3 regions of the Kitasatospora sp. NPDC059722 genome follow, and region 2 is predicted to be linked to each of the others. Evidence: riboswitches for the same ligand, from Rfam matches in the RefSeq annotation. Region 2 holds a riboswitch; each other region holds the start of a gene.
What was found. Region 2 has a riboswitch for cyclic di-AMP ahead of ACFV4F_RS15880 (NlpC/P60 family protein). Riboswitches for the same ligand answer to the same signal wherever they lie in the genome.

Region 1: another riboswitch for cyclic di-AMP. It lies ahead of ACFV4F_RS00380 (hypothetical protein); the one in region 2 lies ahead of ACFV4F_RS15880 (NlpC/P60 family protein).
Region 3: another riboswitch for cyclic di-AMP. It lies ahead of ACFV4F_RS25155 (M23 family metallopeptidase); the one in region 2 lies ahead of ACFV4F_RS15880 (NlpC/P60 family protein).

What each region holds. Positions count from the first base shown of each region.
Region 1 covers NZ_JBHWGD010000001.1:86,053-96,978, forward strand. The annotation lists gene aceB (malate synthase A) at 1-1,170, opposite strand, end outside; gene ACFV4F_RS00370 (IclR family transcriptional regulator) at 1,374-2,171, shown strand; gene ACFV4F_RS00375 (hypothetical protein) at 2,449-2,940, shown strand; gene ACFV4F_RS00380 (hypothetical protein) at 2,963-4,258, opposite strand; cyclic di-AMP (ydaO/yuaA leader) riboswitch at 4,260-4,432, opposite strand; gene ACFV4F_RS00385 (MoaF N-terminal domain-containing protein) at 4,918-5,247, shown strand; gene ACFV4F_RS00390 (alpha/beta hydrolase) at 5,367-6,536, opposite strand; gene ACFV4F_RS00395 (TIGR03618 family F420-dependent PPOX class oxidoreductase) at 6,767-7,204, shown strand; gene ACFV4F_RS00400 (TetR family transcriptional regulator) at 7,217-7,837, opposite strand; gene ACFV4F_RS00405 (SDR family NAD(P)-dependent oxidoreductase) at 7,976-8,740, shown strand; gene ACFV4F_RS00410 (Pr6Pr family membrane protein) at 8,907-9,566, opposite strand; gene ACFV4F_RS00415 (phosphotriesterase) at 9,738-10,658, opposite strand; gene ACFV4F_RS00420 (carboxymuconolactone decarboxylase family protein) at 10,655-10,926, opposite strand, start outside.
Region 2 covers NZ_JBHWGD010000020.1:58,027-68,952, reverse strand. The annotation lists gene ACFV4F_RS15910 (aminotransferase class V-fold PLP-dependent enzyme) at 1-1,088, shown strand, start outside; gene ACFV4F_RS15905 (Lrp/AsnC ligand binding domain-containing protein) at 1,099-1,380, opposite strand; gene ACFV4F_RS15900 (rhomboid family intramembrane serine protease) at 1,422-2,204, opposite strand; gene ACFV4F_RS15895 (hypothetical protein) at 2,407-2,670, shown strand; gene ACFV4F_RS15890 (NYN domain-containing protein) at 2,811-4,250, shown strand; gene ACFV4F_RS15885 (NlpC/P60 family protein) at 4,451-5,488, shown strand; cyclic di-AMP (ydaO/yuaA leader) riboswitch at 5,837-5,990, shown strand; gene ACFV4F_RS15880 (NlpC/P60 family protein) at 6,001-7,125, shown strand; gene ACFV4F_RS15875 (NlpC/P60 family protein) at 7,353-8,399, shown strand; gene ACFV4F_RS15870 (hypothetical protein) at 8,438-9,583, shown strand; gene ACFV4F_RS15865 (glycosyltransferase 87 family protein) at 9,593-10,926, opposite strand, start outside.
Region 3 covers NZ_JBHWGD010000042.1:18,273-26,339, forward strand. The annotation lists gene ACFV4F_RS25130 (hypothetical protein) at 315-1,475, shown strand; gene ACFV4F_RS25135 (hypothetical protein) at 1,472-2,191, opposite strand; gene ACFV4F_RS25140 (sensor domain-containing protein) at 2,436-3,194, opposite strand; gene ACFV4F_RS25145 (GNAT family N-acetyltransferase) at 3,295-3,945, opposite strand; gene ACFV4F_RS25150 (hypothetical protein) at 3,988-4,917, shown strand; gene ACFV4F_RS25155 (M23 family metallopeptidase) at 4,975-5,808, opposite strand; cyclic di-AMP (ydaO/yuaA leader) riboswitch at 5,821-5,979, opposite strand; gene ACFV4F_RS25160 (YiaA/YiaB family inner membrane protein) at 6,232-6,522, shown strand; gene ACFV4F_RS25165 (alpha/beta fold hydrolase) at 6,666-7,493, shown strand; gene ACFV4F_RS25170 (TetR/AcrR family transcriptional regulator) at 7,532-8,067, shown strand, end outside.

The sequences.
Region 1 (10,926 bases), on a different contig from region 2:
GCGGGCGACCGGGACGAGGTCCGGGTGGGCGACCCAGGAGCCGTCGAAGCCGTTGCCGGCCTCGCGGTCCTTGTCGGCCCTGACCTTCTCCAGGGCGGCCGCGTTGACCTCGGGGTCCTTGCGGCTGGGGATGAACGCGGCCATGCCGCCGATCGCGTGGGCGCCGCGCTTGTGGCAGGTCTGCACCAGCAGGCGGGTGTAGGCGGCCATGAACGGCGAGGCCATGGTGACGCTGTTGCGGTCCGGCAGGATGTAGTGCTCGCCGGCGTCGCGGAAGTTCTTGACGATCGAGAACAGGTAGTCCCAGCGGCCGGCGTTGAGTCCGGCGGCGTGGTCGCGCAGCTCGTAGAGGATCTCGTCCATCTCGAACGCGGCGGTGATGGTCTCGATCAGGACGGTGGCGCGGACGGTGCCGTGCGGGATGCCGAGCTGCGCCTGGGCGTGCGTGAACACGTCGTTCCAGAGCCGGGCTTCGAGGTGGCTCTCGGTCTTCGGGAGGTAGAAGTACGGGCCGGAGTTGGGGTCCTCCGGACCCTTGGCGAGCAGCCGGGCCGCGTTGTGGAAGAAGTACAGGCCGAAGTCGAAGAACGCGCCGGCCACCGGGACGCCGTCGACGAGCAGGTGGTTCTCGTCGAGGTGCCAGCCGCGCGGGCGGACCACGACGGTGGCGAGTTCGGCGGCGGGCTTGAGGGTGTAGGCCTTGCCGGCGTCGCTGGTGAAGTCGATCCGGCCCTCGTAGGCGTCGATCAGGTTGACCTGGCCGCTGACGACGTTCTCCCAGGTCGGGGAGGTCGCGTCCTCGAAGTCGGCGAGCCAGATCCGCGCGCCGGAGTTGAGGGCGTTGATGACCATCTTCCGGTCCGTGGGGCCGGTGATCTCGACGCGGCGGTCCTGGAGGGCGCGCGGCGCCTCGGCGACCTTCCAGTCGCCGGCGCGGACGTCGGCGGTCTCCGGGAGGAAGTCGAGCGTGCCCGCCTGCGCGATCTCGGCGCGCCGGGTCTTCCGCCGGGCGAGGAGTTCCTGCCGGCGGCCCTCGAACGCGCGGTGGAGGCCGACGACGAAGGCGACCGCCTCCGGAGTGAGCACCTCCTCCGCCCGGTGGACGCGCGGACCGGCGACAGTGACGACCGGAGCGGCGGGGGAGACGCCGGGTCCCTGATCTGTGGCCATGAGCAGGACACTCCTAAGACGGTTGAGCCTGGCGAAGGGAGCTCCGGTGGGAGCTTCCTTTGGGGAACTTCCTTGATCCGAACCCACCTGTCGGCGCATTCGATTCTGTAAGGTGGAGACTAGTTTCCGCGATACAGAATTTCAACGGTTTGTTGATGTGATCGCCGGGACTCTACTCCTCCCCGACAGCGAAGGGAACGCCGGTGGTTGCGACCCCCGACACAGCATCGACGACGGGCGCCGACCGCGCGAGCAGCGGCGTGCAGTCCGTCGAACGCGCCTTCCAGCTCCTGGAGGCGCTGGCCGACTCCGGCGGCGTGGCGACGCTCAGCGAGCTCTCCACCACCTCCGGCCTGCCGATGCCGACCATCCACCGCCTGGTACGTACCCTCGTGCAACAGGGTTACGTCCGCCAGGACACCGCCCGCCGCTACACCCTCGGCCCCCGGCTGATCCGGCTCGGCGAGACCGCCGGGCGCCTGCTCGGCAGCTGGGCCCGCCCCTACCTGGCCGAGCTGATGGAGGCCACCGGCGAGACCGCGAACCTCGCGGTCCTGGAGGGCGGCGAAGTGGTCTACGTCGGGCAGGTGCAGTCGCGCCGCTCGATGCGGATGTTCACCGAGGTCGGCCGGCGGGTGCAGCCGCACTGCACCGGCGTCGGCAAGGCGCTGCTCGCCCAGCTCCCCGAGGAGGAGGCGCGCGCCATACTCGGCCCCAACACGCTGCCCGCGCACACCGAGTACACCGTCACCGACCCGCAGGAGCTGCTGCACCAGCTCGCCGAGGCGCGCGAGCGCGGGTACGTCGTCGACGACCAGGAGCAGGAGATCGGGGTGCGCTGCATCGCGCTCGCCGTCCCGGGCGCGCCGACGCCGACGGCGCTGTCGGTCTCCGGCCCCGAGGCCCGCATCCGGGCGCTGGAGCAGCAGGACGGCGCGGCCTCGCTCGTCCCGGTGATGCACAAGATCGCGGCCCGGCTCGGGCAGGTCCTCGCACCCTGATGGGTGGTCAGTTGAGGTGTCATGCGCAGGAAGTCGGACTGGTCGACTTCCTGCGCACGCGTTCCTCCGTTCGAGCGGACGGAGGGCGGGGCGCGGCGACGGCCGCCCGCCGCTCGGCCACCCTGGTGCGGACGCGGCCCGCGACAGCGCAGGCGGCCGGAGCACGAGGGCATGGTGAACGGCGATGGAGCGCAGGCGCAAGAGGCTTCGCGGCAGGACGGGGAACGCGACACGGAGCGGGACGTGGCTGACGGTGGCCGTGGCGGCAGGCTGTGCGGTGGCGACGCTGACCGCCGTCCCGTCGTGGGCCGGGCAGCGGCCCGACCCCCGTCCGGCAGTGCAGCTCGCGCCGGAGAGCCGGGCCGCGGCGCTGTCCGACTCCGACCTGGAGGTCGTCCGGCTCGACCCCAGCCCCGCGCCGCCCGGCGGCACCACGACCGTGCACGCCTTCGTCGCCAACCTCGGCCCGGACACCACCGCCTCGCCCTTCACCGTGATCGTCACCCTGCCGGAGGAGGTGACGGCCGTGGGCCCGTACTTCCCCGAGAACTGCGAGGCGTTCCTGGGCCGCGAGGTGCGCTGCACCTTCGGCCCCGGCCTGCCCGAGGGACGCAGCGCGACCGCGCTCGTCACGGTGCGGATCTCCCCCATGGCGCATACGGGCCTGCTGACCGGCGGGAAGGTCACGGTGATCAGCCCGGACGACCGGCACCCGCGCAACAACCGGCAGCCGTTCGACATCAGGGTCGTCGAGACGGCTGCCGGTTGAGGTCCGCTACGGCCGGTGACGGCTACCGGTACACGCGGACGTAGTCGGCGGCGAAGGTGATCGGGGCGGTCCCCTGCGGCGCGGGGTGGTACTGCCCCGCGCACACCGACAGGTTGAGGATCAGGTACGCCGAGAAGTTCGCGCCGACGCCCTTGCCGTCCGAGAACACCTTCACGCCGTTGACGTACCAGTCCACCGAGGTGGCGCCGTAGTACGTGCCGATGGTCACCCACTGGTCCTTCGCGACGGCGCTCGCGTTGGTGTAGTAGTCGAAGTTGCCCGGGTTGACGTGGTTGGTCAGCTCCAGGAGGTTCGGGTTGTCGGGGTGGTACTCGAAGGAGTCGACCTCCCCGTTGCCGTTCTTCCAGGTCCACAGGGCCGGCCAGGCGCCGGAGCCGGCCGGCAGCTTGACCCGGGTCTCGGCGTAGTCGCCGGTCTTGACCTGGAAGCCCTCGCTGGAGCCCTCGGTGGTGAGGAAGCCGGTGTTCCAGGACTGCTTGCCGTTCTCCAGCGTGTTGCTGCCGGGGGTGGCGGTGAAGGTGGCGACGCCGTTGGCCACGCTGACGTTGTTCGGGTCCAGCCAGTCGAGCTTGTTGTCGTCCGGGTTGTGGTTGCCGTACTTGTACGCGGTGCTCTTGTCGCCGACCCAGCGCTGGCCCCAGTTGATCGGGCCGTTGAACTCGTCGGACCAGGTCAGCGACTTGCCGGCGATCGGGGAGGACGGCGCCGGGGTACTCGGGGTGGCGGTGGCGCTCGGGGTCTGGGTGGGCGTCTGGGTGGGTGCCTGGGTGGGCGTGGGGGTGGGGGTGGGCGTGGCCGACGGGGTGGCCGACGGGGTGGTGGTCGGGGCTGGGGTGCTGGAGACGACGAGCTGCTGCGACGGCAGGTTGTGCCAGGCGCCGCCGAAGTCCTGCCAGAACCCGAACTGGGTGTAGGTGCCGGCCGGCAGGGCGCGCGCGCCACTGGTGAAGGTGTAGCTCCACGGGCAGATCGGCACATTGCTGGCGTTGCCGGGGAAGTCGAGGTTGTTGCCGGCCGCGTCGCGCACGCCGACACCGACGGTCTTGGCGGTGAAGCAGGACGAGGAGTGGACGGTGAGGGTCGCGGTGGCGGCCCGGCCGGCGACCATCGTGGCCGGGGCGAGCCGGTCCTGGGTGACGGTCGGACCGGTGGCGGCCTGGGCGCCGGGCGCGGACTGGAGGCCGAACAGGCCGGCGCCGGTGATGGCGAGCGCGCCGGTGGCGGCGAGGGCGGCGGTGCGGCCGCGGTGGGACGGGCGGGCGTGGCGGGGCGCGGGGCGCCGGGCAGGCTTGTGCATGGGGTGTCCTCTGCGACGCCTGCGAGGTGAGCTGTCGGGTTCGGACTGAGAGGTCGCCCGGCCGCCGGTGGGAACGGCTTCACCCCAAGCCGCGGCCGGCACGCGCGAGGGCGTGCCGGGTCGTGGCGCTGACCTTGGTTCCCCCGCTCCCGTCCGCTGTGGTGCTCGGTTGCCCGCCGTCGGGTGGACGGGACTCGGCGTCCCGGCGGCGGGGTCCGCGAGGGCGGACGCCGTTGCAGGCTAGGCAGTCGGTCCGTGAACGGACAACTCGTCTCGGCCGGTTGTCGCGCAGCTCACAGTCGTGTCGATCAACTACGGTGCGCAGTGGATCAGTTGGCCGGTGTCCCGGCGGGCCGTCGATGATCGGGCGGGCCGGGCGCCGATCCGGACCCCGGCGTCCGGCGCCCCGGCGGGTTCGAGGCGGTCGCGCCCGCCGAGCAGCCGGGCGCCGCCGACCGTCGCGGTGCCGGTGTCGGTGTCGGTGTCACCCGATGGTGGGCGGTGCCCTGGCGGGCCCTGCGTGGTGACGGTGACGGGGGTGCGTCTTCACTGGCAGTGGCGTGCGAGCTCGCCCGATCGGATAAATTGGAGGTCCGACATCCACCGTCGTGCACAAGAGCACCGCGCCCCCTCCCGCAGAGACGAGGAACCGCCGCACCATGACCGCGCCCCTGCCCGCCTTCGCCGGCCGCACCTACCTCTTCCGGGCCGACAACGGCGCGGCCTTCCGCAACGCCTACTCGGCCGACGGCAAGCGGCTGCGCTGGGAGGGCCTCGGCGAGTCGGCGGGCCAGTGGGAGGACGTGGCGCTCCACGTCGCCGAGGTCGCGCCCGAGGTGTACTTCGTCAGCTGGACGGAGCAGAGCGGCATCACCGTCAGCCACGTGATGGACCTGGTCCGGCTGACGGTGCGCGCGTTCTGGACCTTCGAGGGCGAGGGCGGCCGGGTCGGCGAGCTCCACACGGGGACGCTGGAGCGGGTGGCCTGAGGCCGGCCGGTCCGCGAGGCCGGCGACCGTCGGGCTGCGGGAACCGGCCGGCTGCAGCGAGTCGGACCACGGGGACCATCCGGCTGCGGGAACCGGCTGTCAGCCTACGAAGGCCGGCTTCAGGCTGCGGGGGCCGGCTGATTCGGCTGGTTCGGGACCTTGAGGTGCTCGGACAGCCACTCCAGCGAGGACGGCAGCAGCTTGCTCCACGTCTCGAAGTTGTGGCCGCCGGTCTCCAGCATGCTGTACGAGACCTTCATCGGGCCGGGGCTCTGCACCGCGTCGATGAACGCCTCGGTGTCGTGCTTGTAGTCGCCGTCACCCTGCTTCGTGCCCGCCAGCAGAACGGCCGCCTTGGGCTGCGGCAGGTTCTTGAGCCTCCACATCAGGTCGGCCTCGTCCCGGCGCTGCCGGCTGCCGCCGAAGAGGTCGCCGGTGGTCGGGTCCTCGGCGGCACGGTAGTAGCCGGAGAGGGAGACGGCGGTCGGGAAGACCTCCGGGTGGCGCATGGCGAGCTTGACCGCGCAGTAGCCGCCGGTGGAGTTGCCCATGAAGGCCCACGCCTGCGGGTCGGCGGAGACCCGGAAGCTCGCCTGGATCGCCGAGGGGACGTCCTTGGTGAAGTACGTGTCGGACTGCGCGCCACCGGGGATGTCCTCGCACTCGGTGTCCTGCGGGAGGGCGGGCGAGGGACGCATGAGGACCATGACGGTCGGCTGCATCTTCCCCTCCTGGAGCAGCTTGAGCGCCGCGCCCGGGTAGTTGAACCGAGTGATCAGGTTCTCGGCCTGCCCGGGGAAACCGGTGCTGACGATCACGGCCGGGAACTGGCGCTGCGCGTACTCGGGCTGGAAGTACTGCGGCGGCAGGTAGACGTAGCCCTCCGTGGACAGCCGGGTGAGCTTGCCGTCGATCCGGACCTTGCGGATCTCGCCGGACTTGGCGGGCTCGCGGCCCATCGCGCCGCCGCCCTGGACGGAGGCGTGGCCGATCGTCTCCACGAGCAGGCGGCCGGAGGCGTCCGCCTTGTTGTGGATCACCACCGGGCCGTTGTCACCGCCGGTGCCGAGCAGGTCGTCCCAGCTGCTGTAGAAGGAGAAGTAGTTGTTGGCGACGAGGCCGAGCGCGGCGAGCACGGTGAACTGGGTGGCGAGCAGCGTGCCGATCCGGCCGAGCACCGCCTGCCAGGTCTTCCTCGCGAGTCTGGGCCACAGCCAGACCGTGGCGGCCATCATCACGACGGCGATCAATACGGTCAGCGCCAACACCTTGTGGCTCGTCAGACCCATGTCCTACTTGCTCCCACGCCTCGAACTCACACCCCCGCCGCTAGGACATCCGGGGCACCTCCCCGGTTCCCCGTCGGGACGCGATCTTCCACCCTAGCGGGCCGGGGTTCCGGGTGACGGATGACAACTTTCAGATAACAGAGTTTGAAATCTGTCATCTGAAAGCTGTCATCTCGCCGAGCCGAACCTGATAGAACGTCAGGTGATCGGGGATCCCTGGAGGTGGCGCGGTGGGCGGCTGGAACGAGGAGATCCGGGCTCGGGTTCGCGAGCCGCGGATCTGGTACGTGGCGACCACGGACGCCGAGGGCGCCCCGCACGTCACCCCGATGTGGGTGGACCTGGAGGGCGACCTCGTCCTGTTCAACACGGCCATCGGCCGCACGAAGGAGCGGAACCTGCGCCGCGACCCGCGCGTCTGCCTCTCCAACGCCGACCTGGCCGATCCGTACGACCGGGTCCAGCTCCACGGCCGCGCCGTCGGGTTCGTGACCGGCGAGCGCGCCGACCGCCGGATGGACGATCTCGCCCGCAAGTACCTCGGCGCGGAGCGCTACGAGTGGCGCATCCCCGGCGAGCGGCGCGTCACCGTCCTCATCCAGCCCACCCGCATCCGCCGCGTCGTCGGCGTCGAACCCCTGCCGGCCGCGGCCTTCGAGGACCACTGACGCACAGCCTGCTCACGGCACCCGGCTCCACAGTCGCAGCCCCCCGGTGAGTTCGCGCATGCAGCGGGCGCCAAGCTCCTGAGGTGAACCCGGGCCCGTCGCGGGGGCGTCGGAGAGGGCCCACTCCTCCAGGGCGACCCGGATCGCGGCGGTCGCCGCAGCGGCGGCCAGGCGGATCTCCAGCGCGTCCGCGCCCTCCGGGCAGCGGTCGGCCAGGACGCCGCGCAGCCGCTCCTCGGAGTCGGCGTGCACGCGCTGCCAGGTGCTCGCGAGACGGGGGTCGCGCAGCAGGCTGCGGGTCCAGTGCATGGCCTCGGCGGCAGGCTCGTCGGCCGGGGTCAGCGAGGCGACCGCCGAGCGCTCCAGCGCCTCGCGCACCGGGAGGTCGGCGGAGCTTTCCGCGAACAGTTCCACCCAGCGCCGCCCGCCGGCCGCGAGCAGTGGGGCGACGGCGTCCTCCTTGACCGAGAAGTACCGGTAGAAGGTGCGCAGCGAGATGCCCGCAGCGTTGGCGATCTCCTCGGCGGTGGTCGCCTCGGCGCCCCGTTCGGCGAAGAGCGCGGCGGCGGTGCGGGCGATGTCCAGCCGGGTGGCTTCGCGGCGGCGCTGGGTCAGGGAAGGGCGTCCGGTCACGGGCTCAGCGTACGCGTCCCGTGCCAGGGAGGCAGCTCACGCCGTGGCGGCATGTCGAGACTTATTGGCACGTTATGCCACTTGGGCGTACCGTGCCTCTAGAGGTCGAGAGACCACGGGAACGAACGGAGAACCACCATGGAGCGCTTCAGCGGACGGAACGTCCTGATCACCGGCGGCGGCTCGGGCATCGGCCAGGCCACCGTGCACCGGATCCTCGCCGAGGGCGGCAAGGTCGTCGCGGTCGACGTCAGCGCGGACGGCCTGCGGAGCACCGCGGACCGCGCGACCGCCGACGGCACCGCCGGCCGGCTCACCACCGCGGTGCTGGACATCTCGGACGAAGGCGCCGTCGTGGCGGGCGTCGCGGAGGCAGTCGCGTACCTCGGCGGGCTCGACGTCCTGGTCAACGCGGCCGGGATCCTGCGCTCCTCGCACACCCACGAGACCAGCCTGGAGTTCTGGAACAAACTCCTCGCGGTCAACCTGACCGGCACCTTCCTGATGACCCGCGAGGCGCTTCCGGCGCTGCTCGCGAGCGGCGGCGGTGTGGTGGTCAACTTCAGTTCCACGTCGGCGAGTTTCGCCCACCCGTACATGGCCGCCTACGCCGCGACCAAGGGCGGCATCCAGTCCTTCACGCACGCCATCGCGTCGGAGTACTCGAAGCAGGGGCTGCGCGCGGTGTGCGTGGCGCCGGGCAGCATCGACAGCGGCATGACCAACAACCCGGGCCTGCCGGCCGACGCCGACTTCAGCCTGTTCACCAAGCTCGCCCCCGCCATCGGCCAGGGTTTCGCGGGGCCGGAGACCGTGGCGGGCGTCATCGCGATGCTGGCGTCGGACGACGGCGCGTTCGTCACGGGCACCGAGATCCGCATCGACGGCGGCACCCACATGTGAGCCGGCGGGCCGGAGTGCGGGAGTGCGGGAGTGACGGCCGGCGGATGACAGATAACAGCTGACAGATAACAGATTTCGAAATCTGTTATCTGTCAGCTGTTCGTCGGTTTCAGGTTGTCCTGGTGCGTTCAGGCCGCCCTGGTGCGTTCGGGTCGTCCTGATGCATTCAGGTCGTCCTGGCGTGGGCGCGGCGGCCTCGCTGCGCGGTGCCGTGACGGGCGTCGCGGCGGGCGGCGAGCGCGTTGCCGACCGCCAGGATCGCCGCCCCGACCACGACGAACGCCGCCGCCACCAGGGCGCACGCGCCGGCCACCCGCCGGTACCCGCCATGCACGCCGGGGTCGAGGAACGGGTACGGATACCAGTCGACGGCCCAGCCCCGGAGCAGTGTGTAACCCAGGTAGAGCAGCGGGAAGCCCAGCCACCACAACCCTGCCCTCGGGCGCAGGCGGCGCGCCGGCGGGTCGATCAGCCAGTCGGCGAGCACGGCGAGCGGCATGACGCGGTGGAGCACGTCGTTGACCCACGGGATCGTCAGCTGGTCCGGGTACTTGGCGAGGACCGTGCCGTACACCAGTCCGGTGATCACCAGGTAGAGCACGACCGCCCCGCGCACCGGGTCGGGCACGGGGCGGCGGCCGGTCAGGCCCGCCAGTCCACCGAGCGCCAGGACGACGACCGCGACCGCGTTGCTGAGGATGGTGAAGTAACCGAAGTAGTTCACCACCCCGGTGGAACCGGTCGCCGCGTGATAGCCGGAGAAACCGAGGGCGACGGCCGCGAGCACGGCGACGGCGAGCCGGGCGGGAGCGAGCCAGGAGTGCATCGTCGATCCGCCTCTCTGGAGGTGGCGTGGTCCGTCGGGGTACTCGGATTGAAACCCGGGTGGGCGGAGTCGGCCACAGGAGAGATGGCAGGAGAGCCGGCCTCGGAGCCGGTCGGAAGGACAACAGGAAGGACGGCAGGAAGGACGGCAGGACGGAAGGGGGCACCGGCCTCAGGGGGTGCGCCAGTCGGTGGCGAAGGCGGCCGCCGGGTTGGCCGTGAGGAGCAGTTCGGGCAGCTCGGGGCCGAACGTGCGGCCGAGGCGCGGTGCGAGATCGGTGAGCAGCCGGCTGGGGCCGCCGGCCCGGCGGGCGGTGCGGGTGGTCGTGTCGGCGCCGAGGAGCAGCCTGTCGGCGTGGCCGGCGTCGACGAGGCCCGCGATGAGGTCGAAGGCCTGGTGGTCCTCCGGGTGGCCGGCCCGCGAGGGGCTGTCCAGGGCCAAGTAGACGCCCTCGTCGGCGAGTTCGCGGTGCAGCCGGACGTCGGGCAGGCGGGTGAGGTGCCCGAGGACGATCCGGTCGACCGGGACCCGGTGGCGGTCGTGGAGCCAGAGCAGCACGAAGTACGGGTCGCCGCCGGGCTCGAGGTGGACGGCGATCGGGGCGCCGGTGGCGTGATGGGCCTCGGCGGCGGCCGCCATGACCAGACGGGTGTGCGTGCTGCTGGGGCCCACGTCGCACGCGACCTTGATCAGCCCGGCTCGGACGCCCTCGGGAGCGCCCGGGAGCCCGGTGGTCAGCTCGGTGACGAAGCGTTCGGCGAGTCCGTCGTACCGGGCGGAGAGACCGCCGGCGTCCTCGCCGTAGTGGACCGCCTGGTGCATTCCGGTGGCGGCGACGACGTGGACGCCGGTCGTGCGCGAGAGGCGGGCGAGCGCGTCGGCACCGCGTCCCATCCCGTGCGGGGTCCACTGGACGAAGGTCCGGCCGCCGCCGGCGGCGAAGGAGCGCAGGACCTCCTCCGCGGCGGCCGGGTCGTCCAGTTCCTCGCCGGGAAGCAGCGGGCTTCGGATGAACAGGTGGTCGTGGGAGTCGGTGACGCCGAGCTCGGCGGGGTCGACGTCGCCCAGGACCGTGCGGACGGTGGCGGTCACGCGCCGGCCTCCCGCTGTATATCCTGGCCCTGCGCGATGTCCTGGCCCTGGTCCTGGTCCGGGTCCTGGTCCTGGTCCTGGGCGGGCGATGCCGCCTGTGGCGTCTCCACCGTCTGCACCGCTTGCGACCGCTGCGTCGGCTGCGCCTGCGGCGCCTCGGCGAAGGTCGCGGTGGCAACGCGCAGGCCGGCCAGGGCCTTCGGGACCCCGACGTAGGGTGCCAGGTGGACGATCACCTCGGTGATCTCCTCACGCGTCATCCCGATCC
Region 2 (10,926 bases):
TGGTCTTCACCCGGGCCACCACCGACTCGCTCAACCTGCTCGCCGCCGCGCTGCCGGCCGGCACCCGGGTGTTCGCGTTCGAGACCGAGCACCACGCCTCGCTGCTGCCCTGGGCCCACGCCGGGCTCGACGTCACCTACCTGCGCGCTCCCCGCTCGCACGCCGAGGCCGTCGCCGCGCTGGACGCCGCGCTCGCCGGGGCGCCCGAGGGCCCGAAGCTGCTGTGCGTCACCGGCGCCTCGAACGTCACCGGCGAGCTGTGGCCGGTCGCCGAGCTCACCGCGACCGCGCACCGGCACGGCGCCCGGGTGGTGCTGGACGCCGCGCAGCTCGCCCCGCACCACCGGGTCTCGGTGGCCGAGCTGGACGTCGACTGGATCGCCTTCTCCGGCCACAAGATCTACGCGCCGTTCGGCGCCGGGGTGCTGGCCGGCCGGGCGGACTGGCTGGACGCGGCCGAGCCGTACCTGGCCGGCGGCGGTGCGACCCGGACGGTGGCCCGGGAGGCCGACGGTTCGGTGGCCGTCCAGTGGCACACCGGCCCGGCCCGGCACGAGGCCGGCTCGCCGAACGTCATCGGCGCCTACGCCATCGCGTCCGCCTGCCGGGCGCTGAGCGAGGCCGGCTTCGACGCGCTGGAGGCCCGCGAGCAGGCGCTGATCGCCCGGCTCACGGCCGGGCTGGCGGAGATCCCGCAGGTCAAGGTGCTGAGCCTGTTCGGCTCCGACTCGGCGCGGGTGGGCGTGCTGTCCTTCGTCGTCCGGGGCTGGAACAGCTCGCACTTCTCGGCCGCGCTCTCCGCCGAGTACGGCATCGGCGTGCGCGACGGGCTGTTCTGCGCGCACCCGCTGGTGCGCACGCTGCTCGGCGACGAGGACGTGGCGCCGTCCGAGTGCGGCGCGCCGGAGCCGTCGCTGCCGGGCGAGCGCAGCCTGAACGCCATCCGGGTCAGCTTCGGCGCCGGGACCCCGGACGAGCACGTCGACCGCTTCCTGACCGCCGTCCGCGAGCTGGTCACGGACGGCGCGGCGTGGAACTACCGGAACGAGGGCGGCCGTTGCGTCGCCGACACTCGCCGTGAGGACTGAGGACTGAGGACTACTCGTCCAGGCCGAGCGCGAACGCGGCCTCCAGGTCGTGCTGGGAGTAGGTGCGGAAGGCGATCTGGGTCTCGGTGTGGGCGACGCCCGGGACCTTGTTCAGCCGGCCCGGGATGACGTCGGCCAGGTCGTCGTGCTTGCGCACCCGCACCATCGCGACCAGGTCGTAGCCGCCGGTCACCGAGTACACCTCGCTGACGCCCTCGATGGCGGCGATGGCCTCGGCGATCTCCGGGATGCGGTCGACACTGGTCTTGATCAGGACGATGGCGGTGATCACTGTTCCGGCTCCTTCGTGGGGTGGCGCCAGCGTATCGGGCCTCAGCCGGGTCGTCTCGGGGGGTGACCGACGACGGTGCAGGCGTAGAGGAAGCCGGCGCAGAAGCCGATCACGTGGACCAGGTAGGCGACCCCGGGCCCGGCCGAGTGCACCGACCACCACTGCAGGGCGAACCAGAGGCCCAGCACCAGCCAGGCCGGGAACCGCAGCGGCAGGAAGAGCAGCAGCGGGACGAGCGTCGTCACCCGGGAGCGCGGGTGGAAGCGCAGGTAGGCGCCCAGGACGGCGGAGATCGCGCCGGAGGCTCCGATCAGGACGCGGGTGGAGTCCGCCGAGTGCGCCTCGGCGAGGGCGAAGCCGTACGTCGCGAGGCTCCCGGCGGCCAGGTAGAAGAGGAGGAAGCGGGCCCGGCCGACCCGCCGTTCGACGGTGGGGCCGAAGACGTGGAGGAAGAGCAGGTTGCCGGCCAGGTGCAGCCAGCCGGCGTGCAGGAAGAGGCCGGTGAGGACGGAGACGGCCGGGCGCTTGCCCGGCGTGGGAGCGGCCGGGCAGCCGGGGGCCGGGTCCGGGGCCTCGGCGAGCTGTTCGGCCGTCAGCGGGCGCCCGGCCAGCAGTTCGGCGGGGACGGCGCCCCAGCGCTGCTCGTACCGCTGCTCGGCGCAGAGCCGGGCCTGCCCGGTGCCGTAGAGGGGGTTGAGTCCGGCGGCCGGCCCGAACAGGAAGACCAGGGTGTTGAGCGCGATCAGGGCGTAGGTGACCGCCGGGGCGGGCACCGCGGGGCCGCCGTCCCGCGCGTCGGTGTGGCCGGGGGCCGCGAGCGCCATGCGGCCAAGCATCCCTCCGCGGGCCCTCCGTGACACCGCGCTGTACGGCAGGTGGACTAGCCGTCCCGATCGCCCGAACCGGTGGCCGTGATGGTTGCCCCAGGCAATAGGCTTGGGGCGGGCATTCCCGCCTCCCGCCGCCGATGCCGGGGCTCCGGGGGGAGCGCCTAGCCCACCCAGGGACCACCCGAGAGGACCCCCGATGACCGTCCCCGCTCTGACCGCCGAGACGCGTTGGCGCTGCACCCTGTGCGGCAACCTCACCCGCTTCGACGTGACCCGCTCCGCGCGGGTCACCGAGTTCCTGCACTTCGACCTGGCCGGCGAGTCCAAGGTCGAGGAGACCGAAGTCCTGAGCGAGACGGTCGAGACGGTGCGCTGCCGCTGGTGCAACGCGGTGGACCAGGTCGAGCTGGTCGCCCGCCCGGGCGCGGACGACGCGGCGGTCGAGGCCGAGCAGGGTTGATGCCCCGCCGGTGCGGTGGACGGTGCACGGCACGGCCGTCCGCCGCACGGGACAATACAGACAGAACGCACGGAGCGTGACGACAGGGACGGCGGCCGCGGGGCCGCACCCGTTGGACCAGGATCGGAGCCGAGGACGTGGTGGACGCAGCGAGGGAGCCCGCCGGACCGCAGGGGCAGCCCGCTGCGGAGCCGGCTGCCGGGGCGGCGGGGGCCGCCGACGGTGCCGCCGCGTCCGGAACCGCCGCGGACCCGGGAGCAGGCCGTCCCGCCGAGAAGCTCGACCGGCCGCTGCCGGAGGGCGTGCGCCGGCGCGTGGTCGGCCTGGCCGCGGACGCGCTCGGCGGACTGCCGCCCGGCGAGCTGCCGCAGAGCCTGCGTCAGTACGCCAAGTTCACCCCGGCCCGGCGGGCCAAGTACGCGGCCACGGCGATCGCGGCGGCGCTGGAGTCGGAGCCGGCCTTCCGGCTGCGGATAGCGGAGCGGCTGCGGCTGGGCCAGCCGGACCTGGTGAAGGCGCTGGAGTCGGGCAGCGTCCCCGGCGCCGCCGATCCGATGGACGTCGCGGCCGCCGCCTACCTGGTGCGGTCGGCGGGCTGGAGCCGGCTGGTCGCCGAGGCCGGCGAGGAGGCCGAGCGGGCCGGCGCCGAGGGCGCGGCCGCGGAGGCGGCCCGGCTGGTGGAGAAGCTGCAGGCCGAGCTGGCCGAGGTGCGGGCCGGGGCGCGCGCGGACCTGGACCGGCAGCGGGCCGAGTCCGAGGACGTCCGGCGGGAGGCCGACTCGCTGCGCAAGAAGGTGCGTTCGCTGGAGAGCGACACCCGCCGGGCGCAGGCCGAGACCCGTCGGCTGGCCGGTGAGCTGGAGGCGCTGCGCGCGCAGGCGGCGACCGAGCGCAGTGCGGCCGAGAGCGAGGCACGGCGGCTGCGGCACCGCGTCGGCGAGCTGGAGACCGCCGCCGAGCAGGGCCGCCGTTCGGCCCGCGAGGGGCGCAGCGTGGAGGACATGCGGCTGCGGCTGCTGCTGGACACCGTGCTGCAGTCGGCGCAGGGGCTGCAGCGCGAGCTGGCGCTGCCGGTGTCGCAGATCCGCCCGGCGGACCTGGTGGAGGCGGTGGTGCCGGGTTCGGCCTCGCCGCACGACGTGGCCCGGCGCGGGCTCGCGGAGGACGATCCGGCCCTGCTGGACCAGCTGCTGGCGATCCCGCAGGTGCACCTGGTGGTGGACGGCTACAACGTGACGAAGACCGGCTATCCGACGCTGCCGCTGGAGCAGCAGCGGCTGCGGCTGCTGGGCGGGCTGGCGATGCTGGCCCAGCGCACGCAGGCGGAGGTCACGTGCGTGTTCGACGGGCAGGACCTGGACGTGCCGGTGATCATGGCGCCGCCGCGCGGGGTCCGGGTGCGCTTCAGCCGGACCGGCGAGACGGCGGACGAGCTGATCAGACGCCTGGTGCGGGCCGAGCCGCAGGGCCGTCCGGTCGTGGTGGTCTCCGCCGACCGGGAGGTCGCGGAGGGCGTGCGGAAGGCGGGCGCGCGCCCGGTCGCCTCGGTTCTGCTGCTGAACCGGCTGGCGCGGCCCTGATTCCGTGCCGATGGGGATGACGGCCGCTCAGCGTCCGGTTTGCGGTGATGTGCGGATTCGGTGAAGCGGCGTGGGGGCTCGGAGTTCACGCCTTTGGGGGAGTGGCGCAATGCCTGGATGTTCACTAGGGTCTGGCGTCAAACCTATTTTCCGGATTTCTCACCCGAACCGGTGAGTCCATGGAAGAAGGAGCAGGTCCCTTGGCCTCCCACCGCCGTCCCAAGCAGCCGAGCCGCGCGCGGGTCTCCGTGCTCACCGCTGCTGCTGCGACCGCGGTCGCGCTCTCCGCCCAGGTGGCCGCGCACGCCGCGCCGCAGCCGAACAAGACGGACGTCAAGGCGCAGATCGACGAACTGCAGCAGGAGCAGGAGCAGGCCGCCGAGAAGTACAACGGCGCCAAGGAGCGGGCCGACCAGCTGCGCAAGCAGGCCGACCAGCTCCAGGACCAGGTGGCCCGCGGCCAGGAGCAGATGACCCAGCTTCAGACCGGCCTCGCCGGCGTGGCGGGCGAGCAGTACCGCACCGGCGGCATCGACCCGTCCGTCCAGCTGATGCTCTCCTCCGACCCGAACAACTACCTGGCCAAGGCCTCCAGCGTGCAGCAGGCCACCGCCACCGAGACCGACGCGCTCAAGGGCCTGCTGGACCAGCAGCGCCGCCTGGACCAGGAGAAGGCCGAGGCCGCCGCGGTGCTGGCCTCCCTGGACTCCACCACCAAGGACCTGAACCAGTCCAAGGCGGACGTCAACGCCAAGCTCAAGCAGGCCCAGGACCTCCTCAACTCGCTCAGCGCCTCCGAGCGCGCCGCGCTGAAGGCCCAGCAGGCCCAGGACGACCGCGCCTCGCGCGGCACCGACCGGGTCGACCTGAGCAGCCTGCCGCCGGCCAGCGGCTACGCGGCCGTGGCCGTGGCCAAGGCGATGAGCAAGCAGGGCTCGCCGTACGTGTGGGGTGCCGTCGGCTCCAGCACCTTCGACTGCTCGGGCCTGATGCTCTGGTCGTACGGCCAGGCCGGCGTCTCGCTGCCGCGCACCTCGCAGGAGCAGGGCCACTACGGCACCCGGGTGCCCTCGCTGGACCAGGCCCAGCCCGGCGACCTGGTGATCTACGGTCCCGACATGCACCACGTCGCGATGTACATCGGCAACGGCATGGTGGTGCACGCGCCGCACACCGGCGACGTCGTCAAGGTGATGAAGGCCGACGCGATGCCGATCAACACCATCCGCCGGGTCTGACCCGCCGACACGCCGCGGGCCGACGCGACGGCCCTGTGATCCGCGCCACCTCCCGAGCGGGGGTGGCGCGTTCGCTTGAGCGCGTTTCCCTGCGTTTCGCCGCGTTCGCGTGACAAGTGATCAGCCTTGCGTACTGCCGCGATCACCTTCTGTCATCTTCACAAAAGAACTTGGTTATTCTTCCGCCTTTTTTCTGACAAGGATTTGAACCGATCACGGTTCAGTTACTAGGGTCGTGACCCGGACCACCGCACTGTCGATCGCCCAGCCAGGGTGGCGGCGGTGGTTCCCGCCGAGTTCGTGAAGCAGCGGGACGGGTCGAAGCGACCGTCCGACAGGGGAGCCCAGTGACAGGGGGCGCTGTGGAGCGGAGCCGGGGAACCACGTTCCTCCGGGGTGAATCGGCGCCAGGTCGGCCGGTGGAACGGCCGTGAGGCGTCGTAGGGCATGCTTCCGGCCCGAACCCGTCAGCTCACCCGGTAGGCGGACGTAGGAAGAAGGAGTCCGCCTTCGTGGCGTCCCATCGTCGTCCCAAACCCGCCGGTCGTGCCCGAGTTTCCTTCCTGACCGGAGTTGCCGCGGCAGCCGTCGCCCTCTCCGCGCAGTCCGGCGCCCACGCCGACCCCGCGCCGACCAAGGACCAGGTCAAGGAGCAGGTCGACCAGCTCAACGAGCAGGCCGAGGTGGCGACCGAGCAGTACAACGCCGCCCAGTCCAAGCAGCAGGAGCTGCAGAAGCAGGTCAGCGGCCTGCAGGACCAGGTGGCCCGCCAGCAGGAGCAGGTGACCGACCTCCAGGGCGGCCTCGCCCAGATCGCCGGCGAGCAGTACCGCAACGGGGGCATATCCCCGACCGTCCAGCTGATGTTCTCGTCCAAGCCGGACAACTTCCTCAGCCAGGCCGACGCCCTGAACCAGGCCGGCAGCACCCAGAAGGGTCAGCTGAAGGAGCTCCAGGACCAGCAGCGCAAGCTGGACCAGGACCGCACCGAGGCCCAGGGCAAGCTCGCCGAGCTGGACGCGACCACCCAGCAGCTGAAGGCGTCCAAGGAGCAGATCCAGGGGAAGCTGACGGCCGCCCAGAACCTCTTCAACACCCTGTCCGAGCAGGAGCGCCAGGCCATCAAGGCGGCCGAGGACAAGGCCGCCGCCGATGCCAAGGCCAAGGCCGACGCCGCGAAGGCCCAGCAGGCCGCCGCCGACCGCGCCTCCCGCGACAGCAGCCGCACCGACCTCGGCTCGGCCCCGTCGTCCTCGCCGGTCGCCAAGCCGCCGGCGGCGGGCAGCTCGCGCGGTGCCGCCGCGCTGTCCTACGCCGCCACCAAGATCGGCAGCCCGTACGTCTGGGCCGCCACCGGCCCGAACTCCTTCGACTGCTCGGGCCTGATGGTCTGGGCCTTCGACCAGGCCGGCGTCTCGCTGCCGCGCACCTCGCAGGAGCAGGCCGGCGCCGGGACCCGGATCGGCACGGACCTCTCCCAGGCCCAGCCCGGCGACCTGCTGATCTTCTTCAACGACGCCCACCACGTCGGCATCTACGCCGGCAACGGCCAGGTGCTGCACGCGCCCAAGCCGGGTGCGAGCGTCCGCTACGAGGCGGTCACCAACATGCCGCTCTCGTCCATCGTGCGGGTCTGATTCCCCGCTCGGCTTCCCGCAGGCCCGGCCCTCCTCCCCGGAGGTCCGGGCCTGCGGCGTTTCCTTTCCTCGGACTGGTGTCCGATTCAGGGTCAAATATTCGGGTTGGGAGGGGTTTGGACTCGGTTGCCCGGACTCGCTAACGTCTGCCACCGGACTCCCGCTCCAGGACCGCCCGCTTGGGTGCGGCGGCGGGACCGGTCCGCAGGATTGGAGCAGCCGCCGCCATGCCCGTGCACCGCCGTTCCCAACTGCTCGCCCGTGCGCTGGTGCTGACCGCGGCCGCCACCACCGCCCTGGGCGTCACGACGGGCGGCAGCGCCCAGGCCGCCCCCGGCTCCCCGGACGCGCCCAGCCGCAAGGACGTCAAGGCGCAGGTCGAGCAGCTGTACAACGAGGCCGAACAGGCGTCGGAGAAGTACAACGCCGCGCAGGAGGCCCAGCAGCGGCTCCAGGGCGAGACCACCGTCCTCCAGGGCGAGATCGCCGCCGCCCAGGACCAGCTGAACCAGCTGCGCGGCGACCTCGCCACCGTGGCCGGCGCCGAGTACCGCTCCGGCGGCATGGCGCAGACCGTCCAGCTGATGCTCGCCACCGACCCGGAGGGCTACCTCGCCCGCGCCCGGACCCTCGACCAGGCGACCGAGCGGCAGAACGAGACGCTGCACGAGCTGGTGACCCGTCAGCGCGGGCTCGACCAGCGCCGCACCGAGACCGCCGCCAAGCTCGCCGAGCTGGACCAGGCCCGCCGGACGCTCGCCGACAGCAAGCAGGAGATCCAGCAGCGGCTGGCCAAGGCCCAGCGGCTGCTCAACAGCCTGGGCGCCGCCGAGCGCTCCCGGATGGCCGCGCAGGACGCCCAGGAGGCCGAGCAGCGCGCCACCCGCGGCACCGACCGGCTGGACCTCGGCACCACCCCGCCCGCCTCCGAGCGTGGGGCGGCGGCGCTCGCGGCGGCGGTGCGGATGATCGGGTCGCCGTACGTGTACGGGTCCACCGGCCCCCGCGCGTTCGACTGTTCCGGTCTGATGTACTACAGCTGGCGGCAGGCGGGAGTGAGCCTGCCGCGCACCTCGCAGGCCCAGGCCTACGCCGGCCAGCGGGTGAGCCTGTCCGAAGCGCGACCGGGAGACCTGGTGATCTTCTACCGGGACATGCACCACGTCGGCATGTACGCCGGCGGCGGGGTGATCGTGCACGCCCCGTACCCGGGGGCCAGGGTCCGGTACGAGAGCGTCAACGCGATGCCCGTCGCGGGGGTGGTCCGGCTCTGAGCCCGACCCCGTCCGGACCGGACGCGATACGGCCCTGCGTGCTGTCCCGGCGAGGCGCCCTGCTGCTCGCCGCCGGAGGGCTGACCCAGCTGTCGCTGCCGCCCGTCGCCCCCGCGGCGGCCGGCCGGGGGCTCGGCGGGGCGGACGAGCGGACCGAGGTGGCGGCGGTGCTGGACGAACGCGCGCGCGAGCTGTCGGCGACCACCGGACTGCCGCTGACCGCCGGCTACCGCAACCTCGTCGTCTCCCCGGGCACGGGCCCCGGCCGGCTGACCGTCACGGCCGACCTGGACGTCCGGGTCACCGGCTACGACGAGTACCCCGCCGTCTACCCCCGCCGCCTCACGCTGACGCGGGCCGACGGCTGGCGGGTCGAGCGCGAGGACGCCGCGAGCGGGCCGCCGGCGCTCTGGGACTTCGGGACGGGACGGTCCGCGCGCGGCGCGCAGTGCCTGGTGCTCGGCCTCGCCGCCGGACCGGACCCGGCCGGGCCGGTCGCGATCGGCGACCGCGCCGTCCCCGCGGTGAGCGCGGTCTGGGGCACCGGCTGGGCGGGCCGACTGCTGCTGGAACTGCCCGCCACCGAGCCGCAGTTCGCCCGCCTGCTGGAGGCCGACCCGGCCGGCTGGACGGGCATGGCGGCGGTCACCGTGGCCGCCCCCGGCGCGCCCTCGCACACCCCGGCCGACCGGGTGCTGATCAACCCCGAGGCGTTCGGGCGGCTCAGCGACTTCGGCCGCCAGGTGGTCGTCACCCACGAGACCACCCACGTCGCGACCCGGGCCGACACCCGGGCCTGGACGCCGCTGTGGCTCTCCGAGGGCGTCGCCGACTGGACGGCCTACCGCGACTCCGGCCGCACGCCCCGCCAGATCGCCCCCGAGCTGGCCCGGGACGTGGCCGCGGGAAGGGTGCCCACGGCCCTGCCCGCCGACCGCGACTTCGCCGCGGGCACCACCGGCATCGCCCAGGCCTACGAGCAGGCCTGGCTCGCCTGTCGGCTGATCGCCGCCCGCTTCGGCACCGCCCGCCTGGTCGCGTTCTACCGCGCGGTGGGCGCGGCGGACGGCGCGGGGGAGGACCGCGACCAGCGGATGGACCGGCTGTTCCGGGCCGAACTGGGCCTCGGTAAGGACGAGTTCACGCGGCTGTGGGTGGCCGAGGTGGCCGCCCTCAACGCCTAGGACGGGTAGTTAGCGCCCGGCCGGGGTGTTGGGCCGGTCGATCCCGTCGAGCAGGTCCTGCTCGTAGGCGATGCCCGGGCGGACCGGGTAGGAGCCGGCCGGGACGGGCTCCGGCTGCGTCAGCACGACGGTCGGCGGCAGCCGGTCCGTGCCCCGCGTGGAGCGCCAGAGGCGGACGCAGGACAGGACCGTCGCCGCCAGCAGGAGCAGGTTGCGCGCCGACAGGACGGCGATGGCCGCCGGGTCGCTCGCGAGGACCTGGGTGAACATCAGCGGGAATTCGAGCAGCGTGAGCGGCGCCGCGAGCAGGATCAGCAGTGCCACCGGCCGCTGGCTGCTGCCGCGGACCGTCAGGCAGACCGCCGCGACGCCGATCAGCCAGACCAGGTACTGCGGACTGATCACCCGGCTGGTGACGGTGAAGATCAGCAGCGCGGTCAGCGCCGCGTCGTACATCGTGGCCGCGTTGCGGCGCTTGGCGGTGTAGCGCCACAGCAGCAGCCACGCGAAGCCCAGCACGGTGCCGGCCATCATGACCTTGCCGACGACGCCGACCCAGGGCCCGAGCATCTCGGCCGAGCCGTAGTTCATCGTCACCCGGCCGTCCCAGCCGCCCGCGATCCGCGCGTAGTGCAGCGGCAGCGCGCCGAGCGACTCGACCTCGACGCCGCGGTCCTTCTGGAACGCCAGGAAGCCGAAGGCGCCGTTCATCCCGGCGGCCAGCAGGAAGCCCAGCGAGACGGCGGTGGCCGCCGCGAGCGTCCAGGAACGGCCGGTGCGGCGGCCGGAGGGGGTGCCGATCAGGCCGAGCAGCGGCCAGATCTTGACGATCCCGCCGAGGCCCAGCAGCATCCCGCCGACGGCCGGGCGGCGGATCAGCGCCAGCAGGCCGGCCACCGCGCTCGCGGTGACGATGATGTCGAAGCGGTTGTAGATCATCGGGCCGAGCAGCGGCACGGCCACCACCCACAGCCAGGCGCCGGTCAGCGCCCGGCCCCGGCGCAGGCCGGTGCGGACCAGCAGGGCCATCACGAGGGCGTCGGCGACCCCGCAGATCACCCAGAACGAGACCACGTACGACCACGGCAGCAGGCCGGGCAGCAGGATCACCAGGGCGGCGCCGGGCGGGTACTGCCAGGTGACGTCGTCGAACGGGAAGGTGCCGGTCTGCAGGACGCCGTACCAGGCGTGGTAGATCATCCAGACGTCCGCGGTGACGTCGCCGCCCGGCGAGCGCAGCACGCCGGTCACGAACAGCAGCAGCAGCGTCCGGGTGCCCGCCCAGGTGGCGACGAGTGCCGCGAGCGCCCCGAGCGGGCGGCCCGTGCGGGCACGGGAAGTAC
Region 3 (8,067 bases), on a different contig from region 2:
TTCCATCAGGATGCGTGAGGTGGCTGCTCGCTAGAGCCGCCCCTGCCTGCGCTGGGTGGAGCCCTCGGGCTCCCGGCAGGCGAAATCCACAGCAGTCACCCGGCCCGTGGGCTCACCGGTACATCCCCGGTGCCTCGGCGCCTGGCCAGTGCACGGGCCGGCGCGGAGGAGCAGCCCACGGGCCGTCTGCGTTTCTCCGTCCGTCGTCGCCGCGGCACCCGCGCGGCACCCCCGGGGCGTGTCCGCGGTGGGACCACGACGCTAGAGTCGGCCGGGGTTCCGGAGCGGAGCGACGCGGGCACAGGGGGTACGCGATGACGAAGGCGCGGCGGCGGACCGGCACGGCGGCCCTGCGGACGGCTCAACGGGCTGCGGCCGCCGTCCTGTTCGGGACGGGCCTGCTCGGCCTGCTGCTCTTCTCGCTCGGCCGCGCCCACGCCTGGCAGGCGCTCGGCGGCGGGCTCGTGATCGCCGGGGCGTCGTCGGTCGTCGGCGGTGCGCTCGGCTTCCTGTTCGGGGTGCCGCGGGTGCGCAACGGCTCGGGCGAGCCGCAGGGCTCGTACGCGCCGAACACCAACCTGGAGCAGGTCTCGGACTGGCTGACCAAGGTGCTGCTCGGGGTCGGGCTGACCCAGCTCGGTTCGCTCGGCGAACGGCTGCACCAGCTCGGCACCGCGCTGGCGCCCGCACTGGGCGGCGAGGACGCGGCGGTGCCGTTCGCGGCGGCGCTGGTGCTGTACTTCACCGTCTTCGGCTTCCTGGCCGGCTGGCTGGTGACCCGCCTCGCGCTGCCCCAGGTGCTGACCGACGCGGACCAGGCGCTGGACCTCTTCCTGGCCGGGCAGGACCGCGACCGCCACGGCGACAAGGTCGGCGCGGACGACCTGCGGGTGCGCGCGATGCAGCAGCTCGGGGTGCTGGGCGGCAGCGCGGACCGGCCGGGCGCGCTCGCCGCGCAGCTGCCGCCGTCCGCCGGGTCACAAGCGGCCGGGCCGGACGGCGTGGTGGCCGAGGTCCGTTCGACCGCACGCCGCTCGGCGCTCACCGCCGACCAGGTGCGGGACCTGTACGCGGACGGCTCGGAGGGCCGCCGGATCCAGGCGCTCGCGCTCATGCAGGGCGATCCTGCGCTCGCCGACCTGTCGAGCGTGCTGGACGCGATCGAGCGCCCGCGCTCGGGCTTCGAGCAGTACCACGCGCTGCTGGCCGCGCGGGGCCTGCTCTCCGGGCTGCCGGGCGCGGAGGCGCAGCGGCTGCGGGACGCGGTGGCCGGGCAGTTGATGCTGCCGGACGGCATTCCGTACGGCTCGGACCGGAGTTGGCTGGCGGAGAAGATCCTGTCCCGGCTGGAGGCGCCGACCGGCCCGCAGGCCCCTGTGTCCGTACCCGCTTTCGTGCCCGCGCCCGCTTCTGTGCCTGCTTCCGTTCCTGCGGTCGTTCCGCCGCGGCAGGCGGCTCCGGGGGACGGCTCCTAGGCGGTGCGGCCGGCCTCGCGGCGGCGGCGGTCGGCGGCCCGCAACGCGAGGACGCGGCGGGTGTGACCGTCCCCGGCGCGCGGGAAGCGGCGGATCTCGCTGGTGACCCGGCGCTCCCCGAGCGCGTACCGCAGGGCGTCGAGGTGGCCGCAGGCGCGGCCGCGGCCGTCGTGCAGCGGGTGGACGAGCACCTCGCCGTCCGGGGAGGTCACCCGGACCAGCTCCACCAGGGCGTCCAACTGCCGTGCCGGAGCGAAGCGTTCGGGGTAGGCGAAGAGCAGGTAGCCGCTCAGGGTGAGGGCGAACGTGCCGTCCGCGAACGGCAGTCGGGGCAGCGCGGCGGCCACGTACCGCTCCGGGTGGGCGGCGGCGTCGGCGACGTACAGGCGGCGGGCGCGGTCCCAGCTGCGCAGGTAGCGGTCGGGCGGGAGCAGCCGCGCGGACAGGTACAGCTCGGGGCGGGTGGTCATGGCGGCGGCCATCGCGGCCCGGGCGGCGAGCGCGTGGGCGGCGACGGCGGGCGGGGGCAGGGCGTAGGCCGGGTCGGCGGCGATCACGCGGCAGCCGAGGGCGCGGGCCTCGGCGGGGAGACCCGCGGCGCCGCCGGGGCAGTCGAGCACCGGTCCCGGCAGGGCGGCTAACCGGGCCCGGGTGAGGCCGAAGAGCGCGCAGTACTCGTCCAGGGGGCGGGAGGTGACCAGCGGGTCCGGGTCCACGGCCGGGTCCGCGGCGCGGCCCGGGTCTGCGGCCGGGTCCGTGGCTGGGCCTGCGGCCGGGTCTGCGGCCGGGTCTGCGGCCGGGTCTGCGGCCGGGTCTGCGGCCGGGTCTGCGGCCGGGTCTGCGGCCGGGTCTGCGGCTGGGGTGTCGTCGGCCACCCGGCCATCGCAACACGGGCCGGCCCCGGCCGCATCCGGAGCGTTCCGGGGCGCGGTCGGGGCCGGGAGGGGCTCGCTCGGCGGGTCAGCGGCCGCACAGGCCCTGGATCGCGGCCCGGTTGACGTTGGTCAGGCTGCGGACCAGCTGTGCGGTGAGGAAGACGATCACGATGCCGGCCACCGACACCGCGGCGATCTGCCCGGCGCCCTCGACGAAGTAGACGTGCTCGACGCCCTTGCCGTCCGTGTAGTCGAACACCTTGTAGCCCCGCCACGAGGTGAAGGTCGGGAAGACCCAGTGGTAGAGCGGGTAGAGCGCCATCGTCCAGCCGACCAGCAGGAACACCAGCGTCATCGCGAAGCTGAACACCGCCCACGGGAACATGACCACCTGGTACAGCACGCCCTTCCACCCGGCCGCGTCCGCCAGCCGCGCGGTGATCGCGCCCCACGTGCCGGGCCGGCTCTGGCGCACCGGCGCCGGTCCCGGCACGTCCAGGCCGAGCATGCCGCGGGCCCGGGAGCGCTCCAGCCGGCCGAAGCCGCGGGCCGCGACCGTCAGCCCGGCCAGGACGGGCAGTCCGAGGGCGGTCACGAAAGTGCCGACGCCGAACGAGAAGAGGATGACGGCGACGGCGAAGCCCACGAGCCCGACCGGCAGCCCGGTGAGGGCGTAGCCGACCTCGCGGTAGTAGTGCGCGGAGAACGGCGCCCGCCAGAACGGCGGCGGTTCCTCGGTGCGGCGGGCCCGGGCGGGGCGGCTGTCGTCGGTGCGCTCGCCGGTGCGGCCGTCGTGGCCGTCCAGGACGTCCCAGTCGCGGTCGTGTGTGGTGAAGCTGCTCATGTCCCGGCCCCTGCCCGTCTCGTTCCCCTGCTGACGGTTCCATTCTTGTGGGGCGGGGTGGTCCGGCGGCATCCGGAGGCCTGGCGGATCCGGGGTGGGGTTAACCCCCCGTACCCGCCGTTCCGCTCCCCCGCCACTCGTCGGCGAGGAGCGAGTACAGGTACGAGTCGGACCAGACGCCGCCCTTGAGGACGTCGTGCCGGACCCGGCCCTCCCGCTGGAAGCCGAGCTTCCCGAGCACCCGGACGGAGGCCGCGTTGTCGACGTCCACGGAGGCGGCCAGCCGGTGCAGGCCGAGGTGGTCGAAGGCGAGGACGCACAGCAGCCGGGCGGTCTCGCTCCCGTAGCCGTGCCCCCACGCGTCCCGGCGCAGCACGTACCCGAGCTCGGCCGACCGGTACGGGCCGAGGGTGAGGGCGGCCTGGCCGATCGGCGCGGCGTCCGCCGGGTCGTCGGCTCCGGCGGCGGCTCGGGGTGCGGCGTCGGCTCGGGCTCGGGCGTCGGCTCGGGGTGCGGCGTCGGCGCCGTGGAGGGTGACGGCCAGCCGGTAGGTGTCGCGTTCCTCCTCCATCGCCCCCTCCAGGTAGAGGGCGAGCTGGTCCGCGCAGGCCTCGCGGTCGCGCGGCTCGAACGGGAGGTACCGCGTGACCTCCGGGTCGCCGAAGAGCGCGTGCAGCGCGTCCAGTTCCTCCGGGGTGTGGTGGTACTCGCGGATGGCCAGCCGGGGGCCGGTGAGACGTACGGGGACCATGGCTGCCGACCCTACCCCCGACCAGCGGTTACCGTTCGAGCTATGAACGACGAAGACCTGCGGCTCGCCCCGCGCACCAGGGCCGCCGACCTGCTCGCCTGGGCGGCGGCGGAGGGCCGCACCCCGGTGGCCGAGGCGCCGCTGCGCACGGTGCTGGCGCTGCTGGAGCTGGGCGAGGGCAGGATGCGCGACGGCTGGCCCGAACTGACCTCGGACGCCGTGGAGCACCTGCTGTACGAGCGGCTCCACCTGTACGTCCAGCCCGCCCCCGACGAGGACCCGTTCGCGTACGGCGAGGCCGTCCGGCTGCTGGTCGACCACCAGCGGGCGGCGAAGCGGCTCAACGCCAAGCGGCAGGAGCGGCTGCACGCCGAAGCCGAGTGGCAGGGCGAGGTCGCGGCCGGGCTGCTGCGCCGGGCCGACCTGGTGACGTGGCCCCGGCTGTACGCGGTGCTGCTGCGCGCGCACGGGGTGGACGTCACGGACGGGGCCGCGGTGCGGGACTGGCTCGCCGGGTTCCTCGAACTGGCCGAGGAGGACCGGCTGGACGCGTTCGCCGCGCTGGCCGAGGCCGGGTGGCTGGACGAGCCGGACGAGCAGGGCTGGGGCCCGGGCCGGGTGCTGTCGGTCGGCATGGCCACGGACGGCGCGCGGCGGCTGCTGGAGCAGGGCCTGATGCGGCGCAGCTACCGCAACCTCGCCGAGCTGAACGCGCTGGGGCGCCCGATGCCGGACGAACTGGCCGGGGACTTCGGGCAGTTCGAGGACGCGGCGGTGCAGGCGGCGCTCGCGCTGTGCGGCGAGTGGACGGTGCCGGGGCTGCCGCGGCTGCTGGTCGAGGAGTTCCCGGAGCTCGCGCCGGAGCCGGGGCCGGCGGAGATCGAGGCGTACCTGGCGCAGTTGCCGCAGGCGTCTGAGCCGTCGGAATCGCTGGAATCGCTGGAATCGTCGGAGCCGTCGGAACGGGACTGATGCGGAAGGCCCCGGCCGGCGACGGTCGGGGCCCTTCCTGTTTGCGTTGCGCGGCGGCTAGGGGTTCAGGCCGCGCTGCTGGAGCCAGGTCTCCGGGTCGACCGGGGCGCCGCCGCCCGGGCGGACCTCCAGGTGCAGGTGGGGACCGGTGACGTTGCCGGTGGCGCCGACCTTGCCGATCTGCTGGCCGGAGGTCACCGTGCCGCTGCCCTTGATGATCGAGGAGAGGTGGCAGTACCAGATCTCGGTGCCGTCGGGCAGGGTCTCGACGATGCGGTAGCCGTACGCGCCGGACCAGCCGGCCGAGGTGATCGTGCCCTGGCCGACCGCGAACACGGCGGTGCCGGTGTCGGCGGCGAAGTCCAGGCCGGTGTGCAGGTGCGCCCAGTAGCGGGCGCTCTGGCCGTAGTGGGCGCTCAGGTTGTAGTCGCGCACCGGCAGCGTGAGGGCGGCGGCCTTGGCCTTCTCGGCGTCGTCGGCGGCCTTCTTCGCCTCGGCCTCCTTGGCGGCGGCCTTGGCCTGGGCCTCCTGCGCGGCCTGCACGCGGGCGCTCTCCTCGGCGGCGGTGCGCTGGCCGTCGGCCTGCTGCTGGATGCGGGCGGCGAGCGCGAGGCCGGGGTCTGCGGCGAGAGCGACCGGGGCCTCGTCCGGGGACTCGACGGCGGGCGCGGCGGCCGGGGTCGCGGAGGCGAAGCCGGTGGCGCCCAGGGTGGCGGCGACGGCGGTGACGCCGAGCAGCGGGGAGGCTCCGCGGGTCTGACGCGGCATCCGGTGGCGGTTGGCCTCGGCCTCCGGGGCCGGGAACTCGTCCCCGGCCGGACGGGGGTGGTCGAGGAGCTGGGTACCGGCGGCAGGGCCGGCGGGCTGTGCCGGGGTGTGCGTCGACGCCACGGAGGCGTGCTCCTTTCCTTCCTTCGCGCCTACCGGGTTAGCTGACGGGTTCGGAGCAGGAAGGTCTCCTACGGCCGGGCCGGGGCCCCGCCGATTCACCCCAAGGAACGTGGTTCCCCGGCTCCCTGACCTGCCCGGAGGCCGGCCGGCGGGATTAGGCGACGGCGCACGGTGCCGTCTGGGTACGGCGTTTCGACCGCGCTGCGTTATCAAACGTTAATCCTAGGGCGCCCTGATTCCAAGCCATCCGCCCGGGACGGCCGACAACCGGGCGGGTGCCTTGCGCCCTATGACTGATTTGCGGCTCTTACCCACCCCTGGCACTACTTAACGTGATTGGGCATCACCGAACGACGGCCTGACCAGGCCCGTCTGAGTACTCCTACTCATGTGCGGCGGCCGGACCGCCGCCATCCTGGCGCCATGAACGCACCGATGCAGTCACGCACCACGGCCGCGTACTACCTCCAGGCCGTGCTCTCCTTCGCCCTGTCGGGCACCGCCCTCGCCCTCGGGATCGCCTACCTGCCGGTCGGGGCCTGGACCCGGGCCTTCCTCGGGATCGGCCTGCTCTACACCGTCACCTCCTCCTTCACGCTCGCCAAGGTCATCCGGGACAAGCAGGAGACGAACGAGATCGTCACCCGGGTGGACCAGGCCCGGCTGGAGAAGCTGCTCAGCGAGCACGACCCGTTCAAGGTCGAAGGGACGTGAGGGGGCGGGGTGCCGGTCGGCGCGGACGACCTCCTCACATCGGAGCGGGCCGATAGCTTGACGGCTAAGGCTATTAGCCTTAGCTTTATGGCTATCGGCAGCACCGCCGATGCCACCGCAGCAGCGGACCGAGGAGGCCCACCATGAACGGCACCACCACCCCGGACACCCAGTACCTCGACGTTCCCGGCGGCCGGATCGCCTTCGACGACACCCTGAAGGGCGACGGCACCCCCGTCGTCCTCCTCCCCGGGATGCTCGACAGCCGCCGCTCGTACCGGCACCTCGTCCCGCTGCTCGCCGCCGCCGGCCACCGCGTCATCACCATGGACCTGCGCGGCTTCGGCGAGTCCTCGATCGCCTGGGACGACTACGCGCCGGGCGCCATCGCCGCCGACGTCCTCGCCCTGCTCGACCACCTCGGCATCGAGCGGGCCGTCCTGGCCGGCAGCTCCTACACCGGGGCGACCGTCGTCAAGGTCGCCGGGGACGCGCCCGAGCGGGTCGCCGGGATCGTCCTGATCGACGCCTTCATCGAGAACCTCCCGCAGAACGCCCTCATGCGCGGCGTCGTCCACGCCATGGGGACCGTCGTCATCCACTGGCCCGCGTTCTGGGGCTTCTACCACCGCAAGCTCGCCTACCCGGGCGCCAAGCCGGCCGACTTCGACGCGTACGTGGCCGGGCTCGTCGACGCGCTGCGCACCCCCGGCCGCAGGACCGCCACCCGCGGACACGTCCGCGGCGACTCCTCGCCCGTCGGCTGGACCGCCGCCGTGCGGTGCCCGGCGCTCGTCCTCATGGGCACCAAGGACCCCGACTTCCCGAAGCCGGAGGTCGTCGCCGACCGGCAGACCGCGGCGCTCGGCGCCCGGAAGGTGATGATCGACGGCTCGGGGCACTACCCGATGGCCGACAACCCGCAGGCCGTCGCCGGTGCCCTGCTGCCCTTCCTCGCCGAGATCGCCTGAGCCTCCTCCCCCGGATCACGACACAGAGAGACCGAGCCATGCCCCGAGTCGGACTGACGCCCGAGCAGGTCGTCGACCACGCCCTCGCCCTCATCGACGACCAGGGCCCGGACGGCCTCACCCTCGCCGCCGTCGCCACCCGGGCCGGCGTCGCCACCCCCTCCCTGTACAAGCACGTCAGCGGCGGCCTCACCGAACTGCGGCGGCTCATCGCCGTCCGCGTCACCGAGGAACTGGCCGCCCGACTCGCCGACTCCGCCCTCGGCCGCAGCGGGGACGACGCCGTCGCCGCCGTCCTCCGCGCCTACCACGCCTACGCGACGGCGTACCCGCACCGGTACAACGCCCTGCCGCAGGCCCCCCAGGCGGACGACGACCTCAACGCGGCGGCGGCCCGGCTGGTGGGGGTGATCGTCGCCGTCCTGCGGGAGTACGGCCTCGACGGCTCCGAAGCCATCCACGCCGCCCGCACCGTCCGCTCCCTCGCCCACGGCTTCGCCTCCCTCTCGATCGCCGGAGCCTTCCAACTCGCCGAAGACCTGACCACCACCCACGACCGCCTCATCACCACCCT